Paraneptunicella aestuarii: one gene and its partner. The protein of the gene in region 1 interacts with the protein of each later gene in a pairwise test. Links are inferred from orthologs where the notes say so. Each region holds a gene or a part of one and is shown in the gene's direction. Other genes may lie near its edges. The genes, in order: ftsH and hflK.

Region 1 (11,237 bases):
TATACAAGCGAGTCGATACTTGTGCTGCAGAGTTTTCAACCAGCACGGCTTACATGTATTCTTCATATGATGAAGAATGTGAAGCGCAGCCCTCTGATAAAAATAAAATTATGGTATTGGGCGGTGGCCCAAACCGTATTGGTCAGGGTATCGAGTTCGATTATTGCTGTGTTCATGCTGCCTTGGCTTTACGTGAAGATGGTTACGAAACCATTATGGTTAACTGTAACCCGGAAACTGTTTCTACCGATTATGACACCTCAGATCGCTTGTACTTTGAGCCTGTCACATTAGAAGATGTGTTGGAAATTGTACGAGTTGAGAAGCCTAAAGGCGTTATCGTTCAATACGGCGGTCAAACCCCTCTTAAGTTAGCACGAGCATTGGAAGAAAATGGTGTGCCAATTATTGGTACGTCGCCAGATGCTATCGATCGTGCTGAAGACAGAAAACGTTTCCAGCAAATGGTGCATAAGCTGGGCCTAAAACAGCCTGCAAATGCGACTGTTAGTAGTTGGGATGAGGCGTTGCAGGAAGCGGAACAGATTGGTTTCCCTCTGGTTGTTCGCCCGTCCTATGTTTTAGGTGGTCGTGCCATGGAAATTGTGTACGACATGAAAGACCTGAAACGCTACCTGACCGAAGCCGTAAGTGTGTCTAATGAAGCGCCAGTATTGCTGGATCGCTTCCTTGATGATGCTATTGAAGTTGACGTTGATGCAGTTTGTGACGGTGAAAATGTTGTTATTGGCGGCATTATGGAGCATATCGAGCAGGCGGGCGTTCACTCAGGTGACTCAGCGTGTTCTCTACCCACTCATAGCTTACCAGAAGATATCCTCAATACTATGCGTGAGCAGGTGAAGGATATGGCACTGGAATTGGGTGTTATCGGTTTGATGAATACTCAGTTTGCGGTTAAAGATGGTGAAGTGTATTTAATCGAGGTTAATCCTCGCGCCGCCCGTACTGTGCCTTTTGTATCAAAAGCTACTGGTCGTCCGTTAGCTAAAGTCGCTGCTAGAGCGATGGTGGGACAGACGTTACCTGAACAAAATGTTGATAAGGAAATTATCCCACCATATTACTCTGTGAAAGAGGTTGTGATACCCTTTGCCAAATTCCACGGTGTTGATCCATTAGTTGGGCCAGAAATGCGTTCAACGGGTGAGGTTATGGGGGTTGGTGAAACGTTTGTTGAAGCTTATGCAAAAGCCAGCCTGGGCATTGGTGAACCTGTACCTTCAAAAGGTAAGGTACTATTGTCACTCCGTGAAAAAGACAAAGCGCGCGCTGTTGAACTTGGCCGCTCCATGTTGCAAAAAGGCTTTAAACTGGAAGCGACAAAAGGTACAGCAAAAGTATTGAATGATTCAAATGTTGCATGTGGTGTGGTCAACAAGGTGTCGGAAGGTCGTCCGAATATTGTTGATGCCATTAAAAATGGTGAATACTGCTACATCATTAATACTACCGAAGGGCGAAAGGCTATCACGGATTCGGTGTATATCCGTCGCGAAGCATTGCTTGGAAAAGTGTCTTATTCAACCACAATGAATGGTGCTTTTGCGGCTGTAAATGCTCATGCAACAGACGATCGTAAATCAGTCAATTCTGTGCAGGAATTACATAAGAGATTGAATTAATGAATAAAATACCAATGACGGCAGAGGGAGCTGAAAAGCTCCGTGCCGAGTTGAATGAGTTAAAATCGGTAAAAAGGCCCGCGATTATCAAAGCTATCGCGGAAGCTCGTGAACATGGTGATTTAAAAGAGAATGCTGAATACCATGCAGCTCGAGAACAGCAGGGCTTTTGTGAAGGACGCATTCAGGATATCGAAGCGAAGTTGAGTAATGCTCAGATCATCGATGTGACTAAAATGCAAAACACCGGAAAAGTGATTTTTGGTGTGACGGTCACATTGTTGAATGTTGATACCGACGAAGAAACAACCTACAAAATTGTGGGTGATGATGAAGCTGATATCAAAAACAACCGGATTTCAGTGAATTCTCCCATTGCCAGAGGATTAATTGGGAAAGAAGTGGACGACGTAGTGACCATTCAAACCCCTTCTGGTGCAGTAGAGTTTGAAATCACGCAAGTGGAATATATTTAATTTATTGAAGCAATAATGAAAACGGCGTCTTGTGACAAGACGCCGTTTTTTATGAGTTACTTTTTCGGTAACTCGATTTTGGGCTCATCGCTTTGGCGATAGATCACCAGCATATGTCCAATAACCTGTAGCTTTTCAGCGCCAGATTGCTGGACAATTGCATCCATCAAGGCCTTTTTCTCTTCTCTGTCTTCAGAGGGAACTTTCACCTTGATGAGTTCGTGATGTGATAATGCGTTGTCGATTTCGGTCAACACGTTTTCAGTCAGACCATTGCCGCCCACGAGTACTACGGGTTTCAGCGCATGCGCCAGCCCTTTTAAATATTGCTTTTGTTTGTTAGTTAATTTCATTTACAAAGAAATCATGTTTGAATAGCTTGAAAAGCGTTATTCTAGCGCCATCTCTGTGCTATTCCCATTGTAATTGCAGTAATATGACCAAGAAAAAACATTCTGGTAGTAGTAAACGGTGGTTGAAGGAGCACTTTGACGACAAATATGTGCAAATGGCTCAGAAGCAAGGGCTTCGTTCCCGAGCCGTTTTCAAGTTGGATGAGATCCAACAAAAAGATAAGTTGATTAAGCCGGGCATGTGCGTGGTTGACCTTGGCGCAGCGCCGGGTGGATGGTCACAATATGCTGTGGATGTGGTGGGTGACAAGGGGCAAGTGATTGCTTGCGACATATTACCCATGGATTCCATCGCAGGTGTTGACTTTCTTGAAGGTGATTTTAGAGAGGAAGCAGTATTGGATGCTTTGCTGGATAGAATCGGTGGTCGGAATGTTGATGTTGTGATGTCCGATATGGCACCCAATATGAGTGGTAACGATTCCGTTGACCAGTCCCGTGCAATGTATTTGGTTGAGTTGGCTTTGGATATGTGTAACGAAGTATTGAAGCCGAATGGCAGTTTTGTTGCTAAAGTTTTTCAAGGAGCTGGATTCGAGGAGTATTTCAAAGCATTAAAACAAAGGTTTCAGGTGGTGAAAACCCGTAAACCTGACTCATCCAGAGCTCGTTCGCGAGAAGTCTATTTGGTGGCGACTGGCTGGAAACTGTAGTAGGCTTGACCAAAAGCAAGAATAGCTACTACTGATTGCTAAATTTTAGATAGATTGAGGTTTTGTAAATTGAGTGACATGGCAAAAAATTTGATTCTCTGGCTCGTCATTGCTGTTGTTTTGATGTCAGTATTTCAGAGTTTCGCGCCTAATGACGGCTCTAGAAAACAGACTGATTATACCCAGTTTATTCAGGACGTTCGTCAGGATCTTGTGCGCGAAGTACACATTGAAGGCCGAGAAATCAAAGGGCTTAAACGGACTGGTGAAAGCTTCACTACTTATTTGCCGACGTCTTACGATGAGTATTTGTTGAATGACTTGATTCAACATAACGTAAGAGTGTTTGGTGAACCGCCTGAAGAAACATCTCTGATTACTTCTATTTTCATTTCCTGGTTCCCAATGCTGTTATTGATTGGCGTATGGATTTTCTTCATGCGACAAATGCAGGGCGGCGGCGGCCGAGGAGCGATGTCTTTTGGTAAAAGTAAAGCTCGTTTGTTAGGTGAAGACCAAATTAAGACCACGTTTGCTGACGTTGCAGGTTGTGATGAAGCAAAAGAAGAAGTGACTGAACTGGTAGACTTCCTGCGTGATCCAACCAAGTTCCAGAAACTGGGCGGTAAAATTCCAACAGGTGTTTTGATGGTTGGCCCTCCAGGTACAGGTAAAACCTTATTGGCAAAAGCCATTGCTGGTGAAGCCAAAGTACCTTTCTTTACTATTTCTGGTTCTGATTTCGTTGAGATGTTCGTGGGTGTTGGTGCATCTCGTGTCCGTGACATGTTTGAACAAGCCAAGAAATCGGCACCTTGTATTATCTTTATCGACGAGATTGACGCTGTAGGTCGCCAACGCGGTGCTGGCTTAGGTGGTGGACATGACGAGCGTGAGCAAACCTTGAACCAGATGTTGGTTGAGATGGATGGTTTTGAAGGGCATGAAGGTATCATCGTTATTGCCGCCACTAACCGTCCTGATGTACTGGATCCTGCATTGTTGCGTCCGGGTCGTTTTGACCGTCAGGTTGTCGTTGGCTTACCTGATATTCGTGGTCGTGAACAAATCTTAAAAGTACATATGCGTAAAGTGCCTATTGCTGACAATGTTGAAGCATCGGTTATTGCACGTGGTACTCCTGGTTTCTCAGGCGCTGATTTGGCTAACCTGGTGAACGAAGCGGCATTGTTTGCTGCCAGAGCCAATAAGCGTCTGGTTGCAATGGAAGAATTTGATAAAGCCAAAGACAAGATCCTGATGGGTACTGAACGACGTTCCATGGTGATGTCTGAAGAAGAAAAGACCATGACGGCGTATCACGAAGCGGGTCACGCTATTGTGGGACGATTGGTGCCTGAACATGATCCTGTCTATAAGGTTTCGATTATTCCTCGTGGACGCGCTTTAGGTGTGACTATGTATTTGCCTGAACAGGATCGTGTCAGTCACAGTAAACGACATTTAGAGAGTATGATTTCCAGCTTGTTTGGTGGTCGTATCGCTGAACAGATCATTTATGGTGATGACAAGGTTACAACAGGGGCATCTAACGATATTGAGCGCGCTACTGATATCGCTCGTAAAATGGTAACTCAGTGGGGCTTGTCGAGCAAAATGGGGCCTATGCTGTACGCGGAAGAAGAGGGCGAAGTGTTCCTTGGTCGTAGCGTTGCCAAAGCGAAGCATATGTCTGACGATACTGCCCGTGCTATTGATGCCGAGATTAAGTCAGTGATTGATCGCAACTATGAGCGTGCCGTTGGCATTCTGAAAGAGAATATGGATATTTTGCATGCCATGAAAGATGCGTTGATGAAATATGAAACCATTGATGCGAAGCAGATTGATGACTTGATGGAGCGCAGAGACGTCCGTCCTCCTGCTGACTGGCAAGAGTCAAATAGCGATGATAGCAAGCCGACTGGTGGCGCGACCGCATCTGATGTTAAATCAGAAGAAAAAGTCGATGAGGAAGAAAAATCACGAGGCAAGGATCCTGACCTTGGTAAACCAGGCGATCTGCCACACTAGTTCGTTGAAATAATGTTTATGCTAAAAACGCCTCTATTGAGAGGCGTTTTTTTCGTTTTTATCTGTTGTGAGAAATGAAATTTAGAAATAAAACCCTGTCATTAAATTCGCCACAGGTTATGGGGATTTTAAATGTTACCCCTGACTCTTTTTCTGATGGTGGCAAGTTTAATCATATGGATGCTGCATTAGCGCAAGCAGAACAAATGGTAAAGGATGGCGCTACCATTCTTGATATTGGTGGTGAGTCAACTCGTCCCGGCGCAGAGGATGTCCCGGAAGCGCTTGAGTTACAACGAGTCATCCCCATAATTGAAGCCCTTAGCACACGGTTTGATGTTGTTCTTTCAATTGACACCAGTAAAGCTGTTGTTATGCGTGAAGCCGTAGTTGCGGGAGCTGACCTGATTAATGATGTTTGTGCTCTGCAATTAGAAGGAGCATTACAAGTGGCGGCTGAAACTGATGCTGCAATTTGCCTGATGCACATGCAGGGTCAGCCTCGAACAATGCAGTTGTCTCCTGAGTATGAAAATGTGATTCAGGATGTAAAGGCCTTCTTGCAACAGCGAATGCAGGCATGTATTGATTCCGGGATCAGTAAAGATCGTTTAATCATCGATCCAGGGTTTGGTTTTGGCAAAACCTTACAGCATAACTGTGATTTGCTGGCTGGCATCTCCAGGTTTCATGATCTGAGAGCTCCTGTTTTGGTTGGCGTTTCAAGAAAATCCATGTTTGGAGCTTTATTAGGGCGAGACGTTAATGAGCGCCTAGTACCCAGCGTAGTTGCTGCGGTTTTAGCGGCACAACAGGGCGCGGCGATTTTGAGAGTTCATGATGTGAAAGAAACCGTGGACGCGTTAAAACTATTGAGTATTACACAACGCTAAATAGCTGTTCCAAACTATCAGTCAGCAACAGAAAGTTTTGAGCAGACCCTCAGCCCTGCTTTTCACTTAATGAATCGGCGAAGCGGCTGTGGAGCCTCAATGGATTGATTCACGGCGAGTCTGCGATAAATTTCTGTGGCTGACTTGCAGTTAAGCACACTTATTTAGGTCAACACGTCCTAAGTAGCGTTAACTATTTGTTCTGCGATTGGACTTAACATTGATGATGTAAGAAGTCTATCGCAAAAAGACAATTGGGAATGAACAAGAATAATGACTAAAAGACAGTATTTTGGAACAGATGGTATTCGTGGCAAAGTTGGCGAAAACCTGATTAATCCTGAATTTGTGACCAAACTCGGTTGGGCTGCAGGTAAAGTGCTAGCCGGGCGAGGAACGAATAAGGTGCTGGTGGGGAAAGACACTCGTATCTCTGGGTATATGTTGGAATCGGCTCTGGAAGCTGGACTTTCAGCTGCCGGAATTGATATTGGCTTATTGGGGCCAATGCCGACACCTGCTATTGCTTATCTAACCAAAACCTTTCGCTCCGAAGCTGGTATTGTGATTAGTGCTTCACACAATCCTTATTACGATAACGGTATTAAATTCTTCTCTTCTGACGGCTTTAAACTGGACGATGATATTGAGCTGGCGATAGAAGCTCAAATGGCGAAGCCAATGGTGTGCGTTGACTCAAACAAACTGGGTAAAGCTTCTCGTGTGCAGGATGCTGCTGGTCGTTATATTGAATTCTGTAAAGGTAATTTTCCGTCTGAATTATCGCTAACCGGGTTAAAGATTGTGGTTGATTGTGCGCATGGCGCAACTTACCACATTGCTCCTAATGTTTTGCGGGAACTGGGCGCTGATGTCATTGAAATTGGAACAAAACCTGATGGTTTGAATATCAATGACAAAGTGGGTGCTACCGCGATGGAAGCGGTAACGCAACGTGTTCTTGATGAAAAAGCCGACCTTGGTTTTGCGTTGGATGGTGATGGTGATCGCATCATGATGGTCGATCATCTGGGTAATGTTGTCGATGGTGACGAAATTGTTTATATCATTGCCCGCGATGCGCTGAAATCCGGTCGTTTACAAGGCGGGGTTGTTGGCACTCAAATGAGTAATATGGGGCTGGAAAAAGCGCTGAAAAAACTCAGTGTTCCTTTTGCTCGCAGTAAAGTTGGCGACCGTTACGTGATGGAACTACTACAGCAGAAAGGCTGGAGTATTGGTGGAGAAAGCTCTGGTCATATTTTGAATTTGGCTCAGTCCTCTACGGGCGATGGTATTGTTTCAGGGTTGCAGGTGATTGCTGCCATGTTGCATTCAGGCTTGACTCTCGCTGAATTACGCATGGGTATGGAGAAGTTCCCACAACGATTAATCAATGTGCGCTTTGCATCAGGTTTAGACCCATTAGCGAACGATAAGGTAAAAGCCTCTGTCGCTGATGCCGAAAAAGGTTTGGCAAATAATGGACGAGTATTATTGAGAAAGAGTGGAACAGAACCCGTCATTCGAGTCATGGTGGAAGCGCAACATGAAAATGATGCGAATCATTGGGCGGAGCACATTGCACAGGCCGTTGAAGCTGCTGTGTAATGTTGCGTTCAAATAGTGTTTGTTTGAACGCTTTTTATACGTTTTGGATGAGTGTCATACTCAGTTGCAAATAAGTTTCCAGTTTGACATAAATTACGGGCTGATTTATGTCAAAAAACTTGTAACTTTTGTCGGCGTCCGTTAATATCTCGCCCGCTTTTTTGAAGGGTGTTTACGGCTGGCAAAGACGGTTAAATATACAGTTATTGCTAATAGCTTGAATAAACTCAGGTGGATAAATGAATACAATGCGACAAAAAATGGTTGCCGGAAACTGGAAACAGAATGGTGATCAGGCGCTTGTCAAAACCATGCAGGACGGTTTGTCAAAGCTGGCTTTCAATGGTGTTGAAGTAGTTGTATGTCCTCCTTTTCCTTATCTTGGCGCATTTGAAGCAAAGGGTTTCAAACTGGGCGCCCAGAATTTGAGTTTGCACGACTCTGGAGCTCACACAGGTGAAGTGTCGGGTTCTATGCTTAAGGAAGTGGGTTGCCAATATGTTATTGTTGGTCATTCTGAAAGACGTGCAGACAATAGCGAAGACAACGATGTTGTCGCGCAGAAAGTACAACAGGCACTTGCTGCAGGTTTGACCCCTGTACTGTGTTTTGGCGAATCAGAACAGGTTCGCGATTCAGGTCAGTTGTTCGATTTTATTCAATCGCAACTGGAGCCTGTTATTGCTTTGATAGGTGTTGCAAGATTAGCCGAGACAGTTTTAGCTTACGAGCCAATTTGGGCTATAGGTACAGGTAGAACAGCGACACCAGAACAAGCGCAAGAGGTACATCAATTTGTGCGGTCTTATATCGCTGAAAAAGATGCCTCGGTTGCTGCCAACTTAACCATTTTGTATGGTGGCAGTGTTAAGGCTGATAATGCCGAGCTATTATTTGCCCAGCCAGATATTGATGGTGGCTTGATTGGCGGAGCGAGCTTGAAATTGGATGACTTTGTCGCCATATGCCAAGCGGCAGAATAAGTAGAGATAAATAATGTACGAAATTCTTTTAGTGATCGATTTGATTGTTGCTTTGATGTTGATCGGCTTGGTGTTGATCCAGCAAGGTAAAGGTGCTGACATGGGCGCTTCTTTCGGGGCTGGTGGCTCAAATACTGTATTTGGTTCAACCGGTTCAGGAAACTTCCTGACACGCTCCACTGCTATTTTGGCAACGTTATTCTTCATTATTAACCTGGCATTGGGTAGCATGTCTGGTAATGTTGAAAAGAACGTTGACGAGTGGCAAAACCTAAGTGATCCAGCTGTGAAAATGACTCCGGCTGATGCAGATGTTCCATCTGTAACTATTGCTCCAGGTAGCAACGATGTTCCTGTTGAAACAGTTGAACCTAAGGCACCTGAAGCGTCTCAGGAAGTAGCTCAAGAAGAGAAACCTGCCGACGATAACGGTAGCAACTAAGCTCCTCAAAGCTTATTAGTAGAATTTAAACAAGTGTGAGCTACTTGTTATCAACAAGCTCAAATAGTCTACGCGGAAGTGGTGGAATTGGTAGACACGCCATCTTGAGGGGGTGGTGGCTTAGGCCGTGCGGGTTCAAGTCCCGCTTTCCGCACCAAATTATTCTATTCAAATCAGTTCATTTTTTCTTTCTCGGATCAGTCTTGGATCGTTACTTTCTTCTGAAAAATCAATCTTCAACTTTCTTTGATTCAGCGCACTAAATTCATTGTGCTATTCTTTTACCATTTTAACTTCTCAGGCTTGATGGTCTCTCCCGGTTTTGAGCATTAGTACAATTGCCAATGGAACATTATCGTTTCTAACTGTCTTTGTACGCTAATCGATAAACGGTTATGCGCTTCTGAAATGCTTGTAGTGTGACTTTTCTGACGTGCTGTCTATCGCTCTGGGTTTCACGTTAATAAATGGAAAATCATTATGTCAGAAGCATTTATAGAATATATGTCAGGGTATAAGTATCAGTTGGCGAAAGATTATAAGATCGCAACGTCAATTAAGCCCAAAGAGAATATTGATACGCAATTTATTGCGTTGGATAAGCAAGGTAATTTGACCGTAAAAAGTGGCTATGCCTGGGATGGCACTTCTGGCCCTGTAGTTGATACAGAACACAATCTTAGGGCATCTCTGGTTCATGATGCGTTTTATCAGTTAATGCGAAGAAAGCATCTTGAAGCTTCAAAACATAAAGACAAAGCGGATAAGCTATTCCGAAAAATGTGTAAGGAAGATGGTGTGCCGTCAACGGTCGCTCAGGTTTATTATGAGGCTCTTAAGTTACTTGGTAAGCCTGCATCAGCCCCGTCTCATGCCAAGAAAATCAAACGAGCTCCCGAAGCCGAATAAAGGCGGATAGAAAAAACTGTCTCGGCTGTGCGTATTCGAGTCGGTAATGCTATTTGAGTGATTTTCTCACTGATAGCCACTTCAGCATAATCTATCACCATACCTGATGTTTTTAAATTTAAGCTTTCTCGAGAAAAATAACGATTTCAATACGCGCTTTATCTGGGTATTGAGGAAATGACGAGTGATATTCTGGCAATCTGCTTTAGCTTGATTATTTTGCATTGATTCGACTTATTTGCAGTATGAGTAGGTCAAGGCTCTATCTTTGTGTTGCAGTTCTGGAGTTGGTACGTGAGAAAGTTTATGAATCAGTATCCTTTAAATATTGAAGCGTTTGCGCTGGAAGCGATTATTGGGGTTATTAGTGCTATTTTTGCGGTTGGAGGATTCCATGCACAGATACCACAAATCGCTATTCCATGTGCAGTTGTTGCTATTGCATGTTGGGGATTAGTCATTCATTCGATTTATATGGTCTTCCGCTCTCGCAGGGCGAGAAAAAAACAGTACAAAAGCTAGTCTTGAGTCAATATATCTTCCCTGATTGTTTACATAGCGTCATTAATGGGTCATTTTTATGTACTTCAAATAGAATGAGGCTGACACCATGAACACTGAAGAGATGAATAGTAATGTGGATGATGGGAATTCAGGCGATCCTGAGGCTTCCAAGCATTATAACGAAGCAAGAACCTACGTGACCCCAAGTATTGATGATCCCTGGATATTTACACCGTCCAGTGAGGTTACGTTTACCAGTAAGCAAGGTGTGCAGTCCATTTATGTAATGGCGAAGGGATCTGATTTTACGTTTTGTGATGAGCTGATCCCAATCGGTAGCAAGAAAGACCAATTACTATTCAAAGAATTGGTTCACAGTTCGGTCGGTGAACATGGTAAAAAGCTCACCGTTATTATTGATCAGGGGAATGAAGATAAGTTGCGTCGTTTCCAGTTTGTGCAATTAAATTTTGAAATGGTTGCTGAAGCGAAAGACGCAGATGGAAAGACAATAAAAGTGAGATCACAGGATCCTTCGATCATCATTCCAGAACCTGAGCCCCCTAAACATACGCCCTAGCATCTAGCTTTTAAAACAGGTCAGGGGACGAGAGAATAACTGCTGATAGCCCTGGTTTTGGCATAAGTTGTCAAACCAGGGCAGCTCAAACCA
Region 2 (11,258 bases), 1.2 Mb from region 1 along the record:
AGGTGTCTTCATCCCAGTTGAATAGGGTTAATAAGTCGGGATTATTGAGTGCGTCACGGGTATGAAAGTCTAACTCTTCAGTGACCTGTGCATATCGGTTCCAAGGGCAAATTAACTGACAGTCATCGCAACCATAAATTCGATTTCCCATTAATGGACGTAGATCTTCAGGAATGGCGTCATCCAGCTCAATGGTGAGATAAGAAATGCAGCGTCTGGCGTCGACAACATAAGGTTCAACGATGGCTTGTGTTGGGCATATTTTCATGCAGGCAACGCAGGAGCCACATTCTTCTTCTACAGGCTTATCAATGGGAAGCGGTAAATTGATGAAAAGTTCACCCAGAAAAAACCATGAGCCAGCTTCACGATTAATCGTCAGTGAGTGCTTACCAGTCCATCCGGTTCCTGCCTTTTCGGCAACCGCGTGTTCTAGAACCGGTGCGGAATCAACGAATGGTCTATATTCTGTATTGGGTAAGACTTGCTGGATTTTTTGTCCGAGTTGTTTCAATCGTTGACGTAACACTTTGTGGTAATCACGGCCATGAGCATAGCGACTGATGTAGGCTTTATTTTTGTTTTTCAGTGTCTTGGCAAATTGAGCGTTGGGTGGCAGGTAATCCATGCGAACGCTAATGACTCGCAATGTACCGGGAACCAATGCCTCTGGTTTGTAACGCTTTTCACCATGAGCACTCATAAAATTCATAGTCCCGTGGTATCCTTTTTCCAACCAGCGCATCAGGGCATCTTTGTGCTGATCCAAATCAATATCGGAGATACCAACTTGTTGAAAACCAAGTTCTTTTCCCCATTTCTTGATATTGGCTGTAAGTTCTTCGAGATCCGGCATTGGGAGGTTGGACATTGAAAACCTATGTAAACATTTTTCCGCAGGAGAGTTTAACACACAAAATCTACAAGGCTGAGCAAGTACGCAAGGTTGAGCCTGTGGCGGCAAAGCAAGCCGGGGTGACTATGTATACCCTGATGGAGCGAGCTGGACAGGCGGTGTTTAATGTTTTGCGTGAACAATATGCAGATGCAAAGACGGTTTTGGTGTTGGCTGGTAAAGGTAATAATGGTGGCGATGCCTATGTCGTCGCGCGCTTGGCGTTGACTCAGGGGCTACACGTTACCTTATGTGAGTTTGCGGATATTGAGCGGCTTTCTGATGATGCTAAAACAGCTAGAGAGAAGTGGCTGGCGACAGGAGAGACTGTACGTAACTGGCAGGATCTGAACTTTGCTGTCTTTGATCTCTGCGTTGATGGCTTGTTGGGTACTGGCATTAGCGGCGAAGTGCAATCGCCATTAAGTGATGTCATCCAGAAAACCAACAACGCCCAGATCCCCATTTTAAGTATTGATATTCCCTCGGGTTTACATGCTGACACTGGCTCTGTATGCGGTGTGGCGATGGAAGCGGAACACACTGTGACGTTCGTGGGTATTAAGTCTGGTCTGGTAACGGGTATCGGTAAGCAATGTACTGGAAAGCTGCATTTTCATGATTTGGGTGTCGGTAATGAGTTCCAGCGCTTGGCGGATTCCATCGGTAGAGTATTCGATTTTCGTCAACTTCGTCCTATTCCCAAGCGTGATATCTACAGTCATAAGGGAAGCTATGGGAAATTGTTGTGTATCGGCGGAAACCAGGGGATGCCCGGCTCTATTCGACTAACCGGCGAGGCTGCACTTCGATGTGGCGCAGGGTTGGTGAAGGTTTTTTGTCATCCGGATAATGTTGCCATGGTGTCAAATGGTCGCCCTGAACTGATGCTGGAGCATGAAGAAGAACAACTTGTTGAAGCGTTGAATTGGTGTACTGCAATCGTTATTGGCCCCGGATTAGGCAAAGACGCTTGGGCAATCGATAAATTAAAAGTGGTATTGAACCATGCTTTGGAAAAGCACAAGCATCTTGTGATGGATGCTGACGCCTTGAATTTGTTTTCACAGGATCCCAAATTGGTGATGCCCAAGCACATGGCAATTGTGACACCTCATCCTGCTGAAGCCGCACGTATTTTAAAAACATCGGTGAATGAGATAGAGAACAATCGCTATCATAACGTGCGAGAACTGGCGAACCGTTTTGACTGTGTCGCTTTATTGAAAGGTTCAGGTAGTGTTGTGGCTTCTCAAGGCAACCTGTGGGTTTGTAAAAACGGCAACCCGGGCATGGCAACCGCCGGCATGGGCGATGTACTCAGTGGTGTATTGGGTGCGTTATTGGCTCAAGGCATGGGGTTGCGCCTTACTGCCGTGTACGGTATGTGCCTGCACAGTTATGCCGGTGATTTAGCCAGCAAGGAACATGGAGAACGTGGTATGCTTGCCAGCGATTTATTTCCATATTTACGAAAATTAATTAATCCAGAATAGAGAAGTGTAAAGTGCAAAGTCAGGTTGCATTGTCTTCGGAACAGGAAACCGAATTATTTGCTCAATCTGTTGCTCGCTGTTGCCAGCAAAGTAGTGAACAGATTCGTAGCGGTTTGAATATACATCTGCTTGGTGATCTAGGTGCGGGTAAAACCACGTTTTCACGAGGTTTTATTCAGGCATTAGGCTATGAAGGGCGAGTGAAAAGCCCGACGTATACCCTGGTGGAACCTTATGAGGTCGGAAACTGGTTGATTAACCATTTCGATTTGTATCGATTAGCCGATCCGGAAGAATTGGAATTTATCGGTATTCGTGATTACACCGCAGATAACACCATCAACTTAATTGAGTGGCCGAGCAAAGGCACAGGTATGCTGCCTCCGCCTGATATTGAGATTTGCATTGAGTTTACTGAACAAGGACGTAATATTGTGGTCAAAGGGTTAACGGCAACTGGCGATTCAGTGATACGACTATTACAAGAACAATGAGTGTCATAAGATTCAATTTAGGAAGGTTCAATTTCGCAGTATGGTTATTGCTGATATTCACAGCATTTCCCTTTTTTGCTGTTAGCCAGACTACGAACTCTGTCGATAGCATTCGTGTTTGGCCTTCTCCCAGTAATACTCGAGTGGTGTTTGATTTAAAGAACAAACCCGAGTACAGCTATTTTACCTTAAGTAATCCTCAGCGATTGGTTATTGATCTCGACGCAACCAAGAATGGTGTCGATCTCAATTCCTTGTCTCACGATAGTAAGTTGCTGCATAAAGTTCGTACCAGTAATCCCAAAGAAAAGCATTCAACCCGATTTGTTCTGGATCTTAATAAAGCCGTTAAAGCTCAAGTTTTTGCCTTACCGCCAACGGCTCCCTATGGTAATCGACTGGTTATTGATTTGATGGATTTGGAGCAATCCCAGGCGATTGTCAAAGATCAGCAGTCGAACAACCATAATCGCGATATTGTGATTGCCATTGATGCCGGACATGGCGGTGAAGACCCCGGTTCTATTGGTAGTGCCGGTAGTTACGAGAAGAACATCACGCTCAGCATTGCCAGGAAATTGCAGGAGCTGATTGATGCTGAAAAGGGGATGACAGCGAAATTAACTCGAACCGGCGACTATTATGTTGGATTAAATAAGCGACCTGCCCAAGCAAGAGCGTTCAAGGCTGATCTTCTGGTGTCTATCCATGCTGATGCCTTTACTACTCCGCAACCTAGCGGGGCTTCCGTTTGGGTGTTGTCTGCCAATCGTGCTAACTCCGAATTAGGTCGCTGGATGGAGAAAAGCGAACAGCATTCCGAATTGCTCGGTGGTGCGGCTGAAATTATTCAGGACACGGCAGCTGAGCGTTACTTAACGCAGGCATTGTTGGATATGTCGATGGATCACTCTTTAACAACCAGTTATCAGGTAAGCCGAAGCTTGATTCGAGAATTAAGACAAGTCACCAAGATGCATAAGAAATCACCTCAAGCGGCAAGTTTAGCTGTATTAACTGCGCCAGATATCCCTTCGGTATTAGTTGAAACCGGGTTTATTTCTAATCCCGAAGAAGAGAAGAATCTAAATTGGAGTAAATACCGGGAGAAATTGGCTAATGCCATTTTTACCGGTATTAAAACACATTTTAAAGATACACCACCTGATGGCACGCTTTGGGCCAATCAACGTCATGACAATCGTAAGCGAACTCATCGGGTTGAGAGTGGTGAGTCTTTGTCTCTGTTAGCACAGCGCTACAATGTGTCTGTGACTAGTTTGAAAAGAGCTAATAATTTGAGTTCTGACATGGTTAGAATTGGTCAGGTGCTAACTATTCCGAGTAGTTAGTTTCTAGCAGATAGCCATTATTGTTGCCCAATAACCCGAATGAATAGAGAAGAGAGAATTCTTGAGCATTAAAATATTGCCTGCGCGATTGGCAAACCAAATCGCTGCGGGTGAAGTGGTTGAACGCCCTGCCTCGGTTGTTAAAGAGTTATTGGAAAACAGTCTGGATTCAGGCGCGACCCGTATTGAGGTCGATATTGTTAAAGGCGGCCATAAGCGAGTCTTGATCCGCGATAACGGCGCTGGAATAGAAAAAGATGAATTGGGGCTCGCTTTAAGTCGTCATGCCACCAGTAAGATCCACACTCTGGAAGATCTGGAAAATATTGTCAGTTTGGGGTTTCGTGGCGAAGCGTTAGCCAGTATTAGCTCGGTATCACGATTAACCTTAACCTCCAAACCCGCAGCACAAGAAGAAGCATGGCAAGCTCAATGTGAAGGCCGCGATATGGAAGTGGCGATTACACCCGCTGCTCACCCTAATGGAACCAGTGTTGATGTGCAGGATTTGTTTTTCAATACGCCAGCACGTCGTAAGTTCCTGCGCACAGAAAAGACCGAGTTTACCCATATTGATGAGCTGTTCAAACGCGCAGTTTTAAGCCATTTTGACGTACATTTTGTGCTGAGACACAACGATAAGATTGTGCGCCAGTTTGCGGCTGCGAAAAACGAAGCGGCGAAGTTAAAGCGTGTAGCGCAAATATGCGGCAAAGCCTTTCAAGATACGGCGATTGAGTTTGCCAGCGAGTATCAGGCTATTCAGTTTCATGGCTGGCTAGCGGGTGTTGGCGGTGAAAGAGCGCAGAATGATCAGCAATACGTTTATATTAATGGGCGGATGATGAAGGATAAGCTGATTGCTCATGCTATTCGTCAGGCTTACGAAGGGTTAATTCCATCCGACAGTTATCCAGCTTATGTAGTGTATTTGCAGATGCCCGCATCCATGTTGGATGTGAATGTACATCCAACCAAACAGGAAGTGCGTTTTCATCAAGCTCGTTTGGTACATGATTTTATCTACAAGACCGTAAACGATGCATTGCAACAGCAGATGCAACGGGGGTTTGAGCAAGAGCAAGCTTTCAATTCTGAACCTGTTTGGGGTTCCTCAACATCACAAAAGTCGCAAGAACCGCAAGATTCACACGAGCTTCAAGCACCTCAAGTGCATCAGCTCAATCCGGTGCAATATACTCAATTGTCATCCAATGAGCCGTCGCACCAATATATCAAGCCTTTAACGCATGATGTGTCTCAAGCACCGAACAATACTTCGGATCGAATTACACATGGGGTAAGTGAGCATTCACCTTCGTCAGCCTATTCATCGGGTGCTATGGGGACGGGAAGGCCGCCTTTTGGTGAACGAAGAAATATGGTTGGCAGTAGAAATATTGGGTCAGCGCAGCAGAGAACGGCTTCGAATAATTATCAAAATTTGATGTCTACAGCTGCGCCATCTTTTTCTGCGGAAGCTGCTGGTGTTAGCGTTAGTCATCATGCTGTTAGTGATAAATTGGCAGAATGTGTATTTGTTGAGCCCAGTCATTTATTGCTAAAAAAGCAGGCGTCTTTTTATCTGATCTCGCTGGTGGCTTTGGAGCGTAAGGAGCTAATCACTTCGTGGCGGCAGCAAGTGCCAGTATCACAACCGTTACTGATGCCGATTTCTCTGCCAATGGACAAGTCAATTAAAGAAAACCTGGATGAAAAACGCAGGGCGTTGAGTGAATTGTCTATTGAGCTTATTCCGGTTGATAAACGTTTAGTCTTGCGCAAAGTACCTGCTGGTTATCGTCAGGTTAATTGGGCGATGTATTTGCCTGAACTGTTGCAACATGAGCAGCTACAAACTAATCCTATACTGGCATTTGCAACGGTCATGATTGCTGAAAGCAAAGTGTATGATGATGTTCTGGCAATGTCCTTATGGCAACGGTTTGCGCTCATATTAGGTAAAGAAGATAATTCCCTGAATGGCTTGCTGATGGAAGTGCCAGTTGCCGACTGGGTAGCTCAACACTTAAATTTAACTAAAGAGCCTTCGGTTCAATAACTCGTTAAAAGATATCAATGACTAACACCTCATTACCTCCCGCAATCAGCATTATGGGGCCTACAGCTTCGGGCAAAACCGCATTGGCGATTGCCCTTACCAAGGTGCTTCCTTGTGAAATTATCAGTGTTGATTCAGCGTTGATATACCGAGATATGGATATTGGAACCGCCAAGCCAACGGCTGAAGAGTTGGTTGAAGCTCCACATCGTTTGATCAACATTCTGGATCCGGCGGAAAGTTATTCTGTTGCCGAATTTCGTCGAGACGCATTGCGGGAAATGGCGGACATTACCGCAAAAGGGCGAATTCCGTTATTGGTAGGAGGTACGATGTTGTACTTCAAGTCATTAATTGATGGAATTGCTCAATTACCGGCATCTGATGCCGATATTCGTAAACAGATTGAAAAAGAAGCTGAGCTACATGGATGGGAAAGCTTGCATAAGCAATTGCAAATTGTGGATCCGGAATCGGCACAGCGCATTCATCCTAATGATCCTCAGCGATTAATGCGAGCGATAGAAGTGTATCGTTTGAGTGGTAAAGCGATGAGCGATTTAATGCGAGATAATTGTGACCCGGCTCCTTACCACTTTACTCAGTTTGCAATCGCGCCGCAGGACAGAGCCGTGTTACACCAGTTAATTGAACAGCGTTTTGAACAAATGCTGGCGGCTGGGTTCGAAGCTGAAGTTGCTAAATTGCTTGCTCGTGGAGATTTAAATTTAGATTTACCATCAATGCGTTGCGTTGGTTACAGGCAAATGTGGCAATACTTGACGGGTGAGCTAAACTTGCAAGAAATGAAAGATAAAGCGGTTGCTGCAACACGGCAGTTAGCCAAGCGGCAGATAACCTGGTTACGAGGCTGGAAAGACGTCACTTGGCTTGATACTTTTAATACTGATAATGTAAATGTTGTATTAAATTGTACCAAGTCCTAAATGGGGTCAGTCTTCACTCTATACAGGGATTTTAAATACTGTATACTGGCTTGAATCTCATAAAGCAGTAATAAAAACAATAACTAAATAACTAGAAGATCAAAAAGAGGCACATGATGGCAAAGGGACAATCACTCCAAGATCCTTTTTTAAATGCTCTTCGTAAAGAGCGTATTCCCGTGTCGATTTATCTGGTCAACGGTATTAAATTGCAGGGACAAATTGAGTCATTTGATCAGTTTGTTATTCTGCTCAAAAATACAGTGAGTCAGATGGTTTACAAACACGCGATTTCCACAGTTGTGCCAGCCAGAGCGATACCCATGGCTATTAGCAACAACGATGATGGGGACAACGCCTAAACCTAATGTTTACTGAGGATTCCATGCTTGTTTGACCGTTATGAAGCTGGTGAACAGGCCGTTCTGGTTCATATTAATTTTTCAGATGAAACATCCAGGGAAGACTTGCAAGAACTGCAAATGTTAGTGTCTTCTGCTGGCGTGAATACCGTTGAGGTTGTAACGGGGACGCGCCGCACTCCTAATGCGAAGTACTTTGTAGGTAGTGGTAAGGCAGAGGAAATTGCCAATGCAGTAAGGGCGTCTTCAGCGGATGTCGTTATTTTTAACCATGCCTTAAGTCCCTCGCAAGAACGTAATCTGGAAACAATTTGCAAATGTCGAGTGTTGGATAGAACCACGCTTATTCTTGATATTTTTGCACAACGAGCCAGAACCCACGAAGGTAAACTACAGGTTGAGTTAGCGCAGTTACGACATATTTCCACACGTCTGGTTCGTGGTTGGACTCACCTTGAGCGCCAAAAAGGCGGGATTGGTCTGAGAGGCCCCGGGGAAACCCAGCTTGAAACCGATCGTCGTTTATTGCGTGAGCGTATCAAAAGCATTCAGCGTCGTTTAGAAAAAGTTGAGAAGCAACGTGAACAAGGGCGTAGAGCCAGAGTACGCAATGAAATACCAACAGTGTCATTGGTGGGTTACACCAACGCTGGTAAATCGACTCTATTCAACACGATAACTTCTGCCGGTGTTTATGCAGCCGACCAACTCTTTGCTACGCTAGATCCAACACTTAGAAAAATAGACGTGCAAGATATTGGCTCTGTTATTCTTGCGGATACTGTTGGGTTTATTCGTCATTTGCCCCATGACCTGGTGGCAGCGTTTAAAGCAACATTGCAAGAAACCCAATCTGCCGACTTGTTGCTACATGTGGTGGATTATTCGGACGAGAAGTTTCGCGAAAATATCGATCAGGTTAACGAAGTTCTTGAAGAAATTGGGGCTGGTGAAGTACCCCAATTAGTGATTTGTAACAAAATCGACCGACTGGAAGGAATTGAAGCCCGCATTGATAGGAATGAAGACGGTAAGCCGGAAAGAATCTGGGTTTCGGCGCAGCAAGGTCGAGGTATTGATTTATTATTTAATGCCCTCACTGAGTGTTTGGCGGATAACATGGTGCAATATCAATTACGCATTCCGCCACAACAGGGTAAACTTCGCGGTGCATTATTTGGTTTGAATTGTATCGCTTCGGAAGAATATGCCGAAGATGGTGATTGGCTGGTGGATGTCAGAATGCCAGCCAAAGACTGGCAACGCCTGATTAAGCGCGTTGACGGTGATCTGACTTCGTATTTGGTGCATAAGCACTAAGCAATGTTAAATAATTAATTGACGGAGAAAGAGATGGCTTGGAACGAGCCCGGGAGTAACAACAATAACAAAGATCCCTGGAAGAACCAGGGTGGTCGTGATCAAGGGCCTCCAGACTTAGACGACATTCTCAAGAATGTGTTTAAGAAATTTGGTGGTTCTGGTGGACGTCGTGGAGGCGGTGGTTCTGGAGGGCTGAGTTTCGGCAATCTGGGATTGGGTCTGATCGTCGCTATTCTGGTCGTGATCTGGGGTATCAGCGGTTTCTATACGGTACGTGAAGCTGAGCGTGGCGTTGTGATGCGCTTTGGACAGTTCAACAAATTGGTTGAGCCTGGTTTGCAATGGCGCCCCACATTTATTGATACTGTTGTGCCAGTGGATGTGCAAACTATTCGCTATTTGCCAGCGTCGGGTTTCATGCTAACAGAAGACGAAAACGTGGTTAGTGTGGAAATGGAAGTTCAGTATAAGGTTATTGAACCTTACCAATTTACTTTCTCTGTCACAGACCCATCAAAGAGTTTGCGTCAGGCTTTGGATGCGGCATTACGCTACGTGGTTGGTCATTCCAAGATGGACGACATCCTGACTAGTGGTCGTGAGGTTGTAAGACAACAGGTTCGTGAAGAACTGGATAGCGTTATTGCGCCATACAATATGGGTATAGTGGTCACCGACGTGAACTTTAAAGATGCTCGCCCGCCAGAGCAGGTAAAAGCTGCATTTGACGATGCCATCGCCGCTCAGGAAGACGAACAGCGTTTCATTCGTGAAGCGGAAGCGTATGCCAGAGAAATTGAACCACGTGCTCGTGGTCAGGTTCGCCGTATGGAAGAAGAAGCCCAAGCTTATAAAGAGCGCGTGATTTTGGAAGCGCGAGGTGAAGTAGCTCGTTTTGAGGAATTGCTACCTCAGTACCAGGCTGCTCCTGAAGTAACTCGTCGTCGTATCTATCTGGAAACATTGGAACAAGTCTATTCCAACACCAGTAAAATCATGGTCGACAGTAAAGGTAGTGGCAACATGATGTACTTGCCATTAGACAAGATCATGGAGAATTCCGGCTCAACAGGCACTCCCGCCAAGTCTCGTAGCACTATTGAAGGCCTACGTAATAGTCCAACTTCTGGCACTAATACACCTACGACTTCATCCGATGGTGTCCGCGGCGACCGTTTCAATAGTGGGAGGAACTAGGCAATGAGGAATTTACTGTTAATTATCTTGATTGCATTGGGATTATTGAGCTTTAGTTCGGTTTTCGTTGTTAAGGAAGGTACACGCGGTATCGTTATCCAGTTTGGTAAGGTAAAGCGTGAATCGGAGAGCAATGAAACTATTGTTTACGGGCCTGGATTACATTTCAAATTACCGTTTTTTGATCAGGTAAAACATTTGGATGCACGTATTCAAACTTTGGATGATGCTCCAGACCGTTTCGTTACCTCTGAGAAGAAAGACTTGATCGTTGATTCCTATGTGAAGTGGCGTATCAAGGATTTTGCCAAGTATTATTTGGCAACTCGTGGTGGTGTGAAAGAATTGGCTGAAGCACTATTGAAACAGAAAGTGAACAACGGTTTGCGTACTGAATTCGGTACTCGCACCATTTCACAAATCGTTTCAGGCGAACGTTCTGAATTGATGGATGCAGCATTAGAGCAATCTTCACAAAGTTCGGATGAACTGGGTATCGAGATTGTTGACGTGCGAGTTAAGCAAATTAACCTGCCTGTTGAAGTCAGTAGCTCCATCTTTGAACGTATGAGAGCTGAACGTACTGCGGTAGCGAAAGAGCACCGTTCTCAAGGTCAGGAACAATCTGAATTTCTTCGTGCAGATATTGATCGTCGTGTAACAATTATGCTGGCTGATGCTGAACGTAACGCCAGAAAATTGCGCGGTGAAGGTGACGCAGGCTCAGCAAAAATATATGCAGAAACATACTCGAAAGATCCTGAATTTTTCAGCTTTTTACGTAGTATGGATGCTTACAAAGAGAGCTTTAACAGCAAGCAAGATATCTTAATTGTTGAACCAGACAGCGATTTCTTCAAATATATGAAGGATGCTAAAGGCAAGTAATCAGCAGCCTTTGTAAGCAAGCTAGCAATTTAGCTTTACACTATTTCAAGAAGCACCCAGCCGGGTGCTTTTTGCTTTTCAGGATAATGCTTCATACTTAGGTGGTTGTATTTAGTTAACCCCATATATGGGATTAGTAGTAAAAGAAGTATCCGCAGTATGTATAAGCAGTATTATCAAGGTTTTCTCAAGCGTCATCCCAACACTCAACATTTTGCCTGTCATAGTCACCATTATTGGCC

What was found.
Region 2: the proteins of ftsH (region 1) and hflK interact in binary tests that used the Escherichia coli proteins (3 or more experiments, as listed by UniProt). The link is inferred for Paraneptunicella aestuarii from one-to-one orthologs.

Annotation. Positions count from the first base shown.
Region 1 is NZ_CP074570.1:1,393,862-1,405,098, forward strand. What follows is about bases 2,803-5,739. They hold ftsH (ATP-dependent zinc metalloprotease FtsH), read left to right. Parts: upstream 2,803-3,257; coding sequence 3,258-5,222; downstream 5,223-5,739. Other genes in these bases: rlmE (23S rRNA (uridine(2552)-2'-O)-methyltransferase RlmE), read left to right, coding at 2,803-3,188; folP (dihydropteroate synthase), read left to right, coding at 5,297-5,739. Outside these bases: carB (carbamoyl-phosphate synthase large subunit), read left to right, coding at 1-1,646; transcription elongation factor GreA, read left to right, coding at 1,646-2,122; ribosome assembly RNA-binding protein YhbY, read right to left, coding at 2,179-2,475; more of rlmE, read left to right, coding at 2,559-2,802; more of folP, read left to right, coding at 5,740-6,115; glmM (phosphoglucosamine mutase), read left to right, coding at 6,389-7,726; tpiA (triose-phosphate isomerase), read left to right, coding at 7,966-8,709; preprotein translocase subunit SecG, read left to right, coding at 8,720-9,151; KIH87_RS05940 (DUF1353 domain-containing protein), read left to right, coding at 9,632-10,060; KIH87_RS05945 (hypothetical protein), read left to right, coding at 10,367-10,582; KIH87_RS05950 (hypothetical protein), read left to right, coding at 10,671-11,144; KIH87_RS05955 (serine/threonine-protein kinase), read right to left, coding at 11,148-11,237. UniProt on the Escherichia coli protein: Acts as a processive, ATP-dependent zinc metallopeptidase for both cytoplasmic and membrane proteins. Plays a role in the quality control of integral membrane proteins.
Region 2 is NZ_CP074570.1:206,758-218,015, forward strand. Bases 8,087-11,044 are described here. They hold hflK (FtsH protease activity modulator HflK), read left to right. Parts: upstream 8,087-8,961; coding sequence 8,962-10,128; downstream 10,129-11,044. Other genes in these bases: hflX (ribosome rescue GTPase HflX), read left to right, coding at 8,087-8,928; hflC (protease modulator HflC), read left to right, coding at 10,132-11,016. Outside these bases: tRNA epoxyqueuosine(34) reductase QueG, read right to left, coding at 1-871; KIH87_RS00895 (NAD(P)H-hydrate dehydratase), read left to right, coding at 871-2,391; tRNA (adenosine(37)-N6)-threonylcarbamoyltransferase complex ATPase subunit type 1 TsaE, read left to right, coding at 2,403-2,885; KIH87_RS00905 (N-acetylmuramoyl-L-alanine amidase), read left to right, coding at 2,882-4,237; DNA mismatch repair endonuclease MutL, read left to right, coding at 4,299-6,299; tRNA (adenosine(37)-N6)-dimethylallyltransferase MiaA, read left to right, coding at 6,317-7,246; RNA chaperone Hfq, read left to right, coding at 7,363-7,608; more of hflX, read left to right, coding at 7,636-8,086; KIH87_RS00940 (aminotransferase class V-fold PLP-dependent enzyme), read left to right, coding at 11,176-11,258.